DNA from 3 places in the Streptomyces sp. NBC_01498 genome. Region 1 is predicted to be linked to each of the others. Evidence: riboswitches for the same ligand, from Rfam matches in the RefSeq annotation. Region 1 holds a riboswitch; each other region holds the start of a gene.
What was found. A riboswitch is a leader RNA that binds a small molecule or an ion and turns the genes downstream of it on or off. The one in region 1 is predicted to bind cobalamin.

Region 1 (3,200 bases):
GTCTGGTTCGCCGTACGGTTCGACGCGTCCTTGAAGGTCATCCAGCCGTTGCCGGTCTGGGCGAGGGTGCGCATCATCCGGCCGTACAGCTCGCGCGCGGCGATGGTCCGGCGGGCCTTGCCCGCGGCCTCGGCGGCGCGGTAGGCGGCGTCGAAGTCGTCGCCCCACAGGTCGACCAGTTCGGGCACGTCCGAGGGGGAGAAGAGCGACCAGTCGCCGTCCGTGTCGACCCGGCGCATGAACTCGTCGGGGATCCAGTGCGCGAGGTTCAGATTGTGCGTACGGCGCGCCTCCTCCCCGGTGTTGTCGCGCAGCTCCAGGAACTCCTCGATGTCCGCGTGCCACGTCTCCAGATAGACGCAGGCCGCCCCCTTGCGCCGGCCGCCCTGGTTGACGGCGGCGACCGAGGAGTCCAGCGTGCGCAGGAACGGCACGATGCCGTTGGAGTGCCCGTTGGTGCCCCGGATCAGCGAACCACGCGCGCGGATACGGGAGTACGAGAGGCCGATGCCGCCCGCGTGCTTCGAGAGGCGGGCCACCTGGTGGTAGCGGTCGTAGATCGAGTCCAGCTCGTCCAGCGGGGAGTCCAGCAGATAGCAGGACGACATCTGGGGATGGCGGGTGCCGGAGTTGAAGAGGGTGGGGGAGGAGGGGAGGTAGTCGAGCCGGCTCATCAGGCCGTACAGCGCGGCGACCTCGTCCACGGCGGCCGGGGAGTCGTCCTTGGCCAGCCCGGAGGCGACACGCAGCATGAAGTACTGCGGCGTCTCGATGACATCGCGGGTGATCGGGTGCCGCAGCAGATAGCGGCTGAACAGCGTGCGCAGGCCGAAGTAGCCGAAGCGGTCGTCGGCGGCGGGGTCGATCAGCGCGTCGAGGCGGGCGGCGTGGCGTGTGACGAACGCGGCCGTACGGTCGGCGATCAGGCCCTCCGCGTGGCCCACGGCGATCGAGGACGAGAACGACACGGCGCCCTGGCCGGCGGCCTCGTCCGCGATGGTGCGGGTGAGGAGACGGGCGGCGAGGCGGGAGTAAGCGGGGTCCTCGGAGATCAGCCCGGCGGCGGCCTCGGTGGCGAGCTGCCGCAGCTCGGCCTCGTCGGAGGCGGCGTTACGACCCCGGAGAGCGGCGGCGGCGACCTTGCCGGGGTCGGTGTCGGGCAGGTCGGCGGTGAGGCCGGTGAGGGTCCGCAGCAGGCCCGTGCCGGGCGCGTCGGCGGTCTCGTGGGCCGCCCCGCCGGACGCAGCGGCGGTGCCCCGTCCCGGCTGGTCCCGTTCCCGCTCTGCCTGGACCCGCTCTTCCTGTCCCCGCTCTTCCTGTCCCCGGTCGGCGATCGCTGAAGCCGGATCGGCTGGCGCGATGGTCACGTGGTGCTCTCCCTCGCTCGGCTCTGGGTCAGGAGAGAAGGGGCACGGCGGCGCGCGCCCGCGTACGCCGTCCCGGATGCGGGCAGCGCGCGGCGCGGCGTCACCGGCCCAACCTCGAGGCCCGGACGTCTCGGCACCCGGCTCGGTCGAACCGGATGCGCCGTCGGCAGGTGCTCGGACTCGCGGGCGCGGCAAAGCGCACCACAGCACACCGTTGCGGGACAGTTCCGGATTTGCACCGGATTCTCCTGCGGCGACAGCAGACTTGAGCATACATGTGGGGCCCGTGGGGAGCGGCACCCCCCACATGTTGTGTCAGAGGTGTTTCGCCTTGCCCGGAAAGAGCCCCTACGGGCCTTGGATTTCCAGGCGGTAGGTGAGCAGCGGCGCGAGCTCCTCGTACGGTGCCCAGTCCCGTTCCGGGGTCCGTACGAAGCCCAGCCGCTCGTAGATCCGGTGGGCGGCCCGCATCTTCTCGTGGGTCGACAGCCGCACCCGTACACACCCCTCGGTGGCCCGCGCGCGCTCCACACAGGCCAGCACCAGCGCCTTGCCGACACCCCGGCCCCGGGCGGCGGACGCCACGGCCAGCATGCGGAACTCGGCCTCGCCCGCCCCGGCCACATTGGCCCACGCGGTCCCGCCGGCGGCGTACGTCACCCCGCCGAGCACTTCCCCGTCCGCCCCGGCGGCCACGAGCACCTCGGCCCCGGCGGCGCGCGCGGCGACGTCCCGCAGGCTCGCCAGATACGGGTCGTCCTCCCCGAAGTCCAGCAGCCCGTCGTCCAGATAGGCCCGCGCGGTGATCTCCCCGAGAAGGCCATGCTCGGCGGCCTCGGCCGCCCGTATCAGAAAGCCGGTCTCCGGCTGTATCACCTGTTTCATGACAGCAGTGTGCGACACGGGACGAGAGGGGCGTTGTCGGAGGTCGCCGCTGTCGTCGGAAGCACCTTGCACGGCTGCATGGTGCGCGGCGATCAACGGCGAAGGGCCGCCGTCCCCTCGTCGGGAGACGGCGGCCCCTCACCGGCTCGCTCAGCAGCAGCGGAACCCTTCCCTCGGGTCCGCCTCCCGGGCGTCCGTGCGGCTCCGTTCGAAGGCGCGCCGGGTCATCGGCTCCGCCGTGGGGTCACAGGCGCGGGTGTGCGCCACGTAGTGGTCGTACGCGGACTCGCCCGTCAGCTCCCGTACGTACCAGCGGACCCGGCCCACCGCGTGGCGTACCTTCGCCGCCGGCGTCATGACGCGCCCGCCCCGCTGGGTGCCTTCGTGCGGGCCTCCGCCGCCGCCAGTTCCGCCTTCTCCTCCGGGGTCGCGAACATGCCCGCCGGCGCGACCAGTTCGGACTTCACGTACGGCGTCTCCGAGAGCTTCACGCTCTCGGGGTGGCGGATCGCCCGGTAGCAGACCCGGCCCGCGTCCGCGATCACGACGATGATCAGGATCGCGAAGAGCGCGCAGAGGACGCCGTCCACCGTGGAGTTGGTGACGACCGTGTGCATGTCGTCCATCGTCTTGGCGGGCGGGATCACCTCGCCGTTCTCGATGCCCGTCAGGTACACGTCGCGCTGGGTGAAGAAGCCGACCTTCGGATCGTCGGAGAAGATTTTCTGCCAGCTCGCGGTGAGCGTGACCGCCGCGTCCCAGGCGAGCGGGACCGCCGTCACCCAGGCCCATTTCAGCCGTCCCGACTTCACCAGCAGCGTCGTACAGACGGCCAGCGCCACCGCCGCCAGCAGCTGGTTCGCGATGCCGAACAGCGGGAAGAGCTGGTTGATGCCGCCCAGCGGGTCGTGCACCCCGACCCAGAGGAAGTAGCCCCACGCGCCGACC
Region 2 (3,200 bases), 3.7 Mb from region 1:
TCCACCCGGGCCGCCTGGGCCTGCATCGCCTGCGCCCGGCCGATCTCGGCGCCCTCGCGCGTCACGAACGAGTTCAGCGACATGTTCTGCCCCTTGAAGGGCGCCACCTTCACGCCCCGGCGCACCAGCCAGCGGCAGATGCCCGCCGTGACGACGCTCTTCCCGGCGTCGGACGTGGTGCCCGCGACGAGCAGCCCACCGCCGCGCCGCCCGCTCATCGGGCCCTCCTCTTGAGGAGGTTGCCGCGGAGGCCGCGTCCGGCCGCTCCGGCCAGCAGCCGTCCGGCGGCACAGACCGCGAGGGCCAGCACACCGACCCGGTGCGACAGCCGTACCGCCCGTTCGATGTCGGCGACCTCCACCGGCCGCCCGCCGCCATTGAGCACCGGCCGGTGCTCGACCCGTCCGCCGTACGCGAGGGTGCCGCCGAGCCGTACGCCCAGCGCGCCCGCGAACGACGCCTCCACGGGGCCCGCGTTGGGGCTCGGATGGCGGCCCGCGTCCCGGCGCAGCACCCGCAGTGTCCGCGCGGGCGCCCCGCCCGCCACGGCCGCCAGCAGCGCCGTCAGCCGGGCGCCGGGCCAGCCGGCCACGTCGTCCAGCCGTGCCGAGGCCCAGCCGAACCGCAGATGGCGCGGCGACCGGTGCCCCACCATGGCGTCCAGGGTGTTGACGGCGCGGAACGCGGCCAACCCCGGCACCCCGCCGAACGCGCCCCACACCAGGGCCCCCACGACGGCGTCCGAGGTGTTCTCGGCGACGGACTCCACGACGGCGCGTGCGATCTGCCCCTCGTCCAGGGCCTCCGGGTCCCGCCCGCACAGGTGCGGCAGCCGCTTCCGCGCGGCCCCGGTGTCCCCGGCCGCGAGCGCCCCGCCGACGGCGCGCGCCTCGCGCCCCAGCGACGTACCGCCCAGCACGGTCCAGGTGACGGCGGCGGTCAGGGCCACGGACGCGCCGGTACGGCCCCGCAGGCCGCGCGCCACGAGCGCGGCCACCCCGGCCGTACCCCCGGCGCACACCACGGTGTGGAGCGCGCCCCAGCCCCGGTGGTCGTGCCACAGTCGGCGCTCGACGGCGCCCGCGACCCGCCCGAAGGCGGCGACCGGATGGCCGCGCCGGGGATCGCCGAGAAGCCGGTCGGCGAGCAGACCGGCGGCGGCGCCGTACGCGAAAACGCTTCCCGGGGCCGGTCGTCGACGGCCCGCCGTGTGCTCGGCACGCATCGCTCAGCCCGCCGACACGCCTCGGCACACGCGCGGAGGTCTCGTACTCACCGCTCTGGACAGGACAGTTGAACCGCGGCCGGGCATGGCGATATGTCCTCACTCAGGGTCCGCGCCCCGGTTCGACGTGATGCGGCGACGAGAGTTCCTGACTCCGGGAGACATGGCTGTCTCCCGTCACAGTGGCGGGACCGCGCCGGATTCGCACCGGGCTTCCTCTCGCTGTCGCCGTAGTGGCCTCGGCAGTCCACCACGCGTGGGAACCCCCGTCAACCAGGCTGTGACCTGCGACGGGGCGGTGTGCTGAGGCCCACACGAGAGGGCACGACCCGTCAGGGGACAGTCAGGGGACAGCCAGGGAACAAGGGGAGAGGGGAGAACAGCGACGAGGGAGGGGACGACCCGTACGGGCCGTCCCCTCCCTCGTGTGCGTTCCGCGTACGCGTACGCCCGCCGTGTCAGGCGACGATCACGTAGATCCCGTACGACACGGCCGCCAGGCACAGGGCGAAGCAGACGTACGCGCCGGTGCGCGCCAGGGTCACGGAACCGGAAACGGAACCGGAGCCGGACCCCGTGGCGGTGGCCGCCGACGCCGGGCCCCGCGCGGCGGAGGCGCCCTTGGAGAGCCCCACGATGCCGAGGGTGAACAGGCCCACCAGCGCGACGGTGGTCACAAGACTGACGCCGAAGACGGAGCCGAGCGCCGCCCAGTCGATGTTCATACGGAAAGTGTCCTTCGCTTCGTCGGGCCGTCGATGTCCGGCCGTCGATGTCGGGCCGTCGGTACCGGAGCGGATGTCGTCCGGCAGGTGTGGTCCGGTGGGCGGCGGCCGGTGCCGGGCGGGTGCCGGGGTCAGACCGCCGCGGGCCGCGCCGGTTCGGCGGGGTCCCCGGCCTCCGCACCCGCCGGTGCGGGTACCGGTGCCGGAATGGTGGCGGCGAGGAGGTCCGACGCCGGACCGCCCACGGGCGGCGGGGAGACGGCCGCGACGGCGGCGGTCACGACACCCATCGGCTCGTCCGCCCCGGCGGCCCCGTCCGTCTCGTTGACATTGGTGTGGTCGACGGGCTGGCGGCGCGAGGCGAACCAGATGACCGCCGACAGCGCGACGAGCAGCGCGGCGGTGACCGCGATGCCCCACGGGCCCTGACCGGTCAGGAACTCGGCACCCGCCGCGACCAGACCGGCGGCCGGCAGGGTCAGCCCCCAGGCGATGAACATCCGGGTCGCGGTCGACCAGCGGACCACCCCGCCCTTGCGGCCGAGCCCGGCGCCCATCACGGCTCCGGAGCACGACTGCGTGGTGGAGAGCGAGAAGCCCAGGTGGGACGAGGCCAGGATGACGGTCGCCGCGCTGGTCTGGGCGGCGAAGCCCTGCTGCGGCCGGAGGTCCGTCAGCCCCTTGCCCATGGTGCGGATGATGCGCCAGCCGCCGAGGTAGGTGCCGAGGGCGATCGCGACACCGGCGGAGACGATGACCCACATCGGCGGGTTGGAACCGGGCGCGAGAACACCGCCGGTGACCAGGGCCAGGGTGATGACACCCATCGTCTTCTGCGCGTCGTTGGTGCCGTGCGCGAGGGAGACGAGACCGGCGGACGCGATCTGGCCGGCCCGGTAACCCTTCGCCGTGTCCTTCTCGTCCGTGCCGCGGCCGATGCGGTACGTCAGCCGGGTGGCGAGCATCGCGGCCAGACCGGCCACCAGCGGGGCGGCGAGCGCCGGGAGCAGGACCTTGGTCACCACGACGCCGCCGTCGACACCCGAGGGGCCGACGGACATCAGCGTGGCGCCGATGAGACCGCCGAAGAGAGCGTGGGAGGAGCTGGACGGCAGTCCGAGCAGCCAGGTGAACAGATTCCACAGGATGGCGCCGACGAGCGCCGCGAAGATCACTTCGGTTCTGATGCCCTGTTCGTTGATGAGCCCGCCGGAGATGGTCTTGGCGACCTCGACCGACAGGAACGCGCC
Region 3 (3,200 bases), 920 kb from region 1:
TCCGCGCGGGCGGTGCGCAGCTCCGTGGTCTGCGGGAAGGACCCGATGGTGGTCGTGGGCAGCGGCGGCAGCCCCAGATGCGCCCGCTGGGCGGCGGTCCGTTCCTCGTACGGCTGCGAACGGCGCGCGTCCGCGTCGGTGACGGCCGCCGCGCGGGCGCGCACGGCCGGGTCGCGGGTCAGGGGGGAGTTCGCGCGAGACGCGAGAGCGGCGCGGTTGGCGGCCAGTTCGGCGGCGATCGCGCCGGTGCCCCCGGCCAGGGCACGGGCCAGGGTGGCGACCTCGGTGCTCTTCTGGCGGGCGAAGGCGAGCCAGCGGGCGATCTCCGGGTCGATGTCCCGCTCTGCGCCCGCGTCGATGGGGACGTGCAGCAGGGAGCAGGACGGGGCGACATCGACGTGGCCGGCGAGGCCCAGCAGCGTGCCGAGGGTGGCGAGGGACTTCGTCAGGTCGTTGATCCAGATGTTGCGGCCGTCGACCACACCGGCGACCAGCCGCTTGCCGGGCACTCCGCCGACCGCCGCGAGACCGTCGAGGTTGGCGGCGGCCGGGCCGGTGAAGTCAAGAGCCAGGCCCTCGACGGGGGATTTGGCGAGCACCGGAAGGGCGTCGCCGAGGCGGTCGAAGTAGGAGGCCACCAGCAGTTTCGGCCGGTCGGTGGCGCCGCCCAGGTCGTGGTAGGCGCGGGCGGCGGCGGCCAGTTCCGCCGGGGTGCGGTCCTGCACGAGGGCGGGCTCGTCGAGCTGTACCCAGTCGGCGCCCGCCGCGCGCAGATCGGCGAGGATCTCCGCGTACACCGGGAGGAGCCGGTCGAGGAGGGTCAGCGGTTCGAAGCCCTCGGCGACGCCGGGGGCGGGCTTGGCCAGCAGCAGGTAGGTGACGGGGCCGAGCAGTACGGGCCGGGCGGTGAGGCCGAGGGCGAGGGCCTCCGTCAGCTCGGCGACCTGCCGGGTGGAGTCGGCGGTGAAGACGGTGTCGGGGCCGAGCTCGGGGACCAGGTAGTGGTAGTTCGTGTCGAACCACTTGGTCATCTCCAGCGGCGCCACGTCACGGGTGCCGCGCGCCATCGCGAAGTAGCCCTCCAGCGCGGCGTCCCGGGTGTCCTTCCCGGTGTCGTCCCCGGCGCCTTCCCGCGTGCCTTCCCGCGCATCTTCCCGCGTGCTTTTCCGCGTGTCGGCCGTGGTCGCCGCGCGGTGCCGTTCCGGGATCGCGCCGACCATCACGCTGGTGTCCAGGACGTGGTCGTAGTACGAGAAGTCGCCGGTCGGCACCTCGTGGACGCCGTCGGCGGTGAGCTGCTCCCAGTTCGCCCTGCGCAGCCCGGCGGCGGTCTCCCGCAGGGTGGCGGCGCTCATGGCGCCCTTCCAGTAGCGCTCGACGGCCTTCTTCAGTTCGCGGCCGGCACCCTGGCGGGGGTAGCCGTACACGGTGGCGCGTGCCGCCGCGGTCGTTGACTCGTCTGTCACGGAACTCTCCTTCGCGAGTGGTCCTCTGCGATCCCGGCGCGACGGGCGACGGATCGGAGACACGAAGGGGTACAGAACCGGACGGGCCCGTTCCGTACGCGTAGGTACGAACGCCCGACCGATATGTACGCCGACCCGCCCACGAGGTCACCGGGATCTCCGCGCGCGATCGGTCGCGCGCGGGCAACGGGCAGGTCTTCGGACTCGCGGGCACGTCCCGTATCGCGTGTCGCGTACGGGGCACCTACTGGCCGTCGCTTCCCAGGTCCGGCCGGACCCAGTGCTCATGACGGCGGTCGTTCCCACTCACCGCTGCGGGGCAGTCCCGGATTCCCACCGGGTTCCCTCTTACGACGTACCCGCCCGGAAGGACGGGGACGAACCAGCTGCGCCAACCAGCCTAGCGGTTGCCCGCCGGCTCCCTCGAACCGTCACGAGACATTCATGGACGGTTCAAACCGCCAGCTTCCTGGTCGAGTTCGTACAGCGCGAGAGTCCGATACCTCCTTGACACCCCTATTGGTCTAAGCCAACATCCGATTGGCCTGTACCAAGTCCCCGAGCGGTTCCCGGCCGGCCGCCGAGCGATGCGCCTTCGGAGGAACCGCATGGAGCCGAGCAGCCGCACGAGCAGCCTGACGAGCGAGGCGACGAGCAGCGTGACCAGCAGTGCGACGACGAGCAGCGCGGCGACGAGCAGCGTGACCAGCAGTGCGACGACGAGCAGCGCGGCGACGAGCAGCGCAACGACCGGCGGCGCGACGAGTAGTCGGTCGAGCGGGCCGACGGGCGGATCGGCGAGCAGCTCGACTACCGGCGGTGGGGGCGGGGGCGGCGGGGCCGGGCCCGTGGGCAATCTCGTGAGCAGTCCCGTGAGCAGTCCCGTGAGCAGTCCCGCGAGCACTCGCCATCGGCAGCTCACGCGTCTCGCGGGGGCCGTGCTCCAGCCCGGATTCGTGGGCACGACCGTGCCCGACTGGGTCCGCCGGGCCATCGCCGACGGCCTCACCTCCGTCGTCCTCTTCGGCCGGAACATCGTCGACCCCGAACAGGTCGCCCGCCTCACCGCCGAACTGCGGGCCGAGAACCGCGACCTCGTCATCGCCATCGACGAGGAAGCCGGCGACGTGACCCGGCTCGAAGCCTGGACGGGCGCCTCCCGGCCGGGCAATCTCGCCCTCGGCGCCGTGGACGACGTGGAGCTGACCGAATCCGTCGCCCGTGACATCGGGCGTGAACTCCACGCCGCCGGGATCTCCCTCAACTACGCGCCCAGCGCCGACGTCAACTCCAACCCCCTCAACCCGGTGATCGGCGCCCGTTCCTTCGGCGCCCGTACGGACGTCGTCGCCCGGCACACCGCCGCCTGGGTGCGCGGGCTCCAGTCGGCGGGCGTCGCCGCCTGCGCCAAGCACTTCCCCGGCCACGGCGACACCTCGGTCGACTCCCACCACGGGCTGCCGCGCGTCTCGGCGAGCGCGGAGGAGATCGCCGCCGTCGCGCTGCCGCCGTTCGTCGCGGCGATGGAGGCGGGCGTACGCGTGGTGATGACCGCGCACCTGCTCGCCTCCGCGTACGACCCCGAACTGCCCGCCACCCTCAGCCCCCGCATCCTCGTGGACCTGCTCCGCGGTGAGCTGGGCTTCGACGGGCTGGTGGTGACCGACGGCATCGAGATGCGCGCGGTCACCGACCGTTACGGCATCGACGGCGCCACCGTACGGGCCGTCACCG

Region 2: linked by a shared signal. The riboswitch ahead of OG875_RS24825 (cobalamin biosynthesis protein) and the one ahead of OG875_RS08975 (ribonucleoside-diphosphate reductase subunit alpha) in region 1 are both predicted to bind cobalamin.
Region 3: linked by a shared signal. The riboswitch ahead of metE (5-methyltetrahydropteroyltriglutamate--homocysteine S-methyltransferase) and the one ahead of OG875_RS08975 (ribonucleoside-diphosphate reductase subunit alpha) in region 1 are both predicted to bind cobalamin.

Annotation. Positions count from the first base shown of each region.
Region 1 is NZ_CP109598.1:2,172,513-2,175,712, reverse strand. Features, by position in the region: gene OG875_RS08975 (ribonucleoside-diphosphate reductase subunit alpha) at 1-1,367, opposite strand, end outside; adenosylcobalamin-variant (AdoCbl-variant) riboswitch at 1,528-1,627, opposite strand; gene OG875_RS08970 (GNAT family N-acetyltransferase) at 1,716-2,252, opposite strand; gene OG875_RS08965 (YbdD/YjiX family protein) at 2,403-2,609, opposite strand; gene OG875_RS08960 (carbon starvation CstA family protein) at 2,606-3,200, opposite strand, start outside.
Region 2 is NZ_CP109598.1:5,831,340-5,834,539, forward strand. Features, by position in the region: gene OG875_RS24820 (cobyric acid synthase) at 1-218, opposite strand, end outside; gene OG875_RS24825 (cobalamin biosynthesis protein) at 215-1,225, opposite strand; adenosylcobalamin (AdoCbl) riboswitch at 1,358-1,454, opposite strand; gene OG875_RS24830 (hypothetical protein) at 1,684-1,950, opposite strand; gene OG875_RS24835 (inorganic phosphate transporter) at 2,082-3,200, opposite strand, start outside.
Region 3 is NZ_CP109598.1:3,097,263-3,100,462, reverse strand. Features, by position in the region: gene metE (5-methyltetrahydropteroyltriglutamate--homocysteine S-methyltransferase) at 1-1,466, opposite strand, end outside; cobalamin riboswitch at 1,639-1,868, opposite strand; gene OG875_RS13090 (hypothetical protein) at 1,909-2,370, opposite strand; gene OG875_RS13085 (glycoside hydrolase family 3 protein) at 2,405-3,200, shown strand, end outside.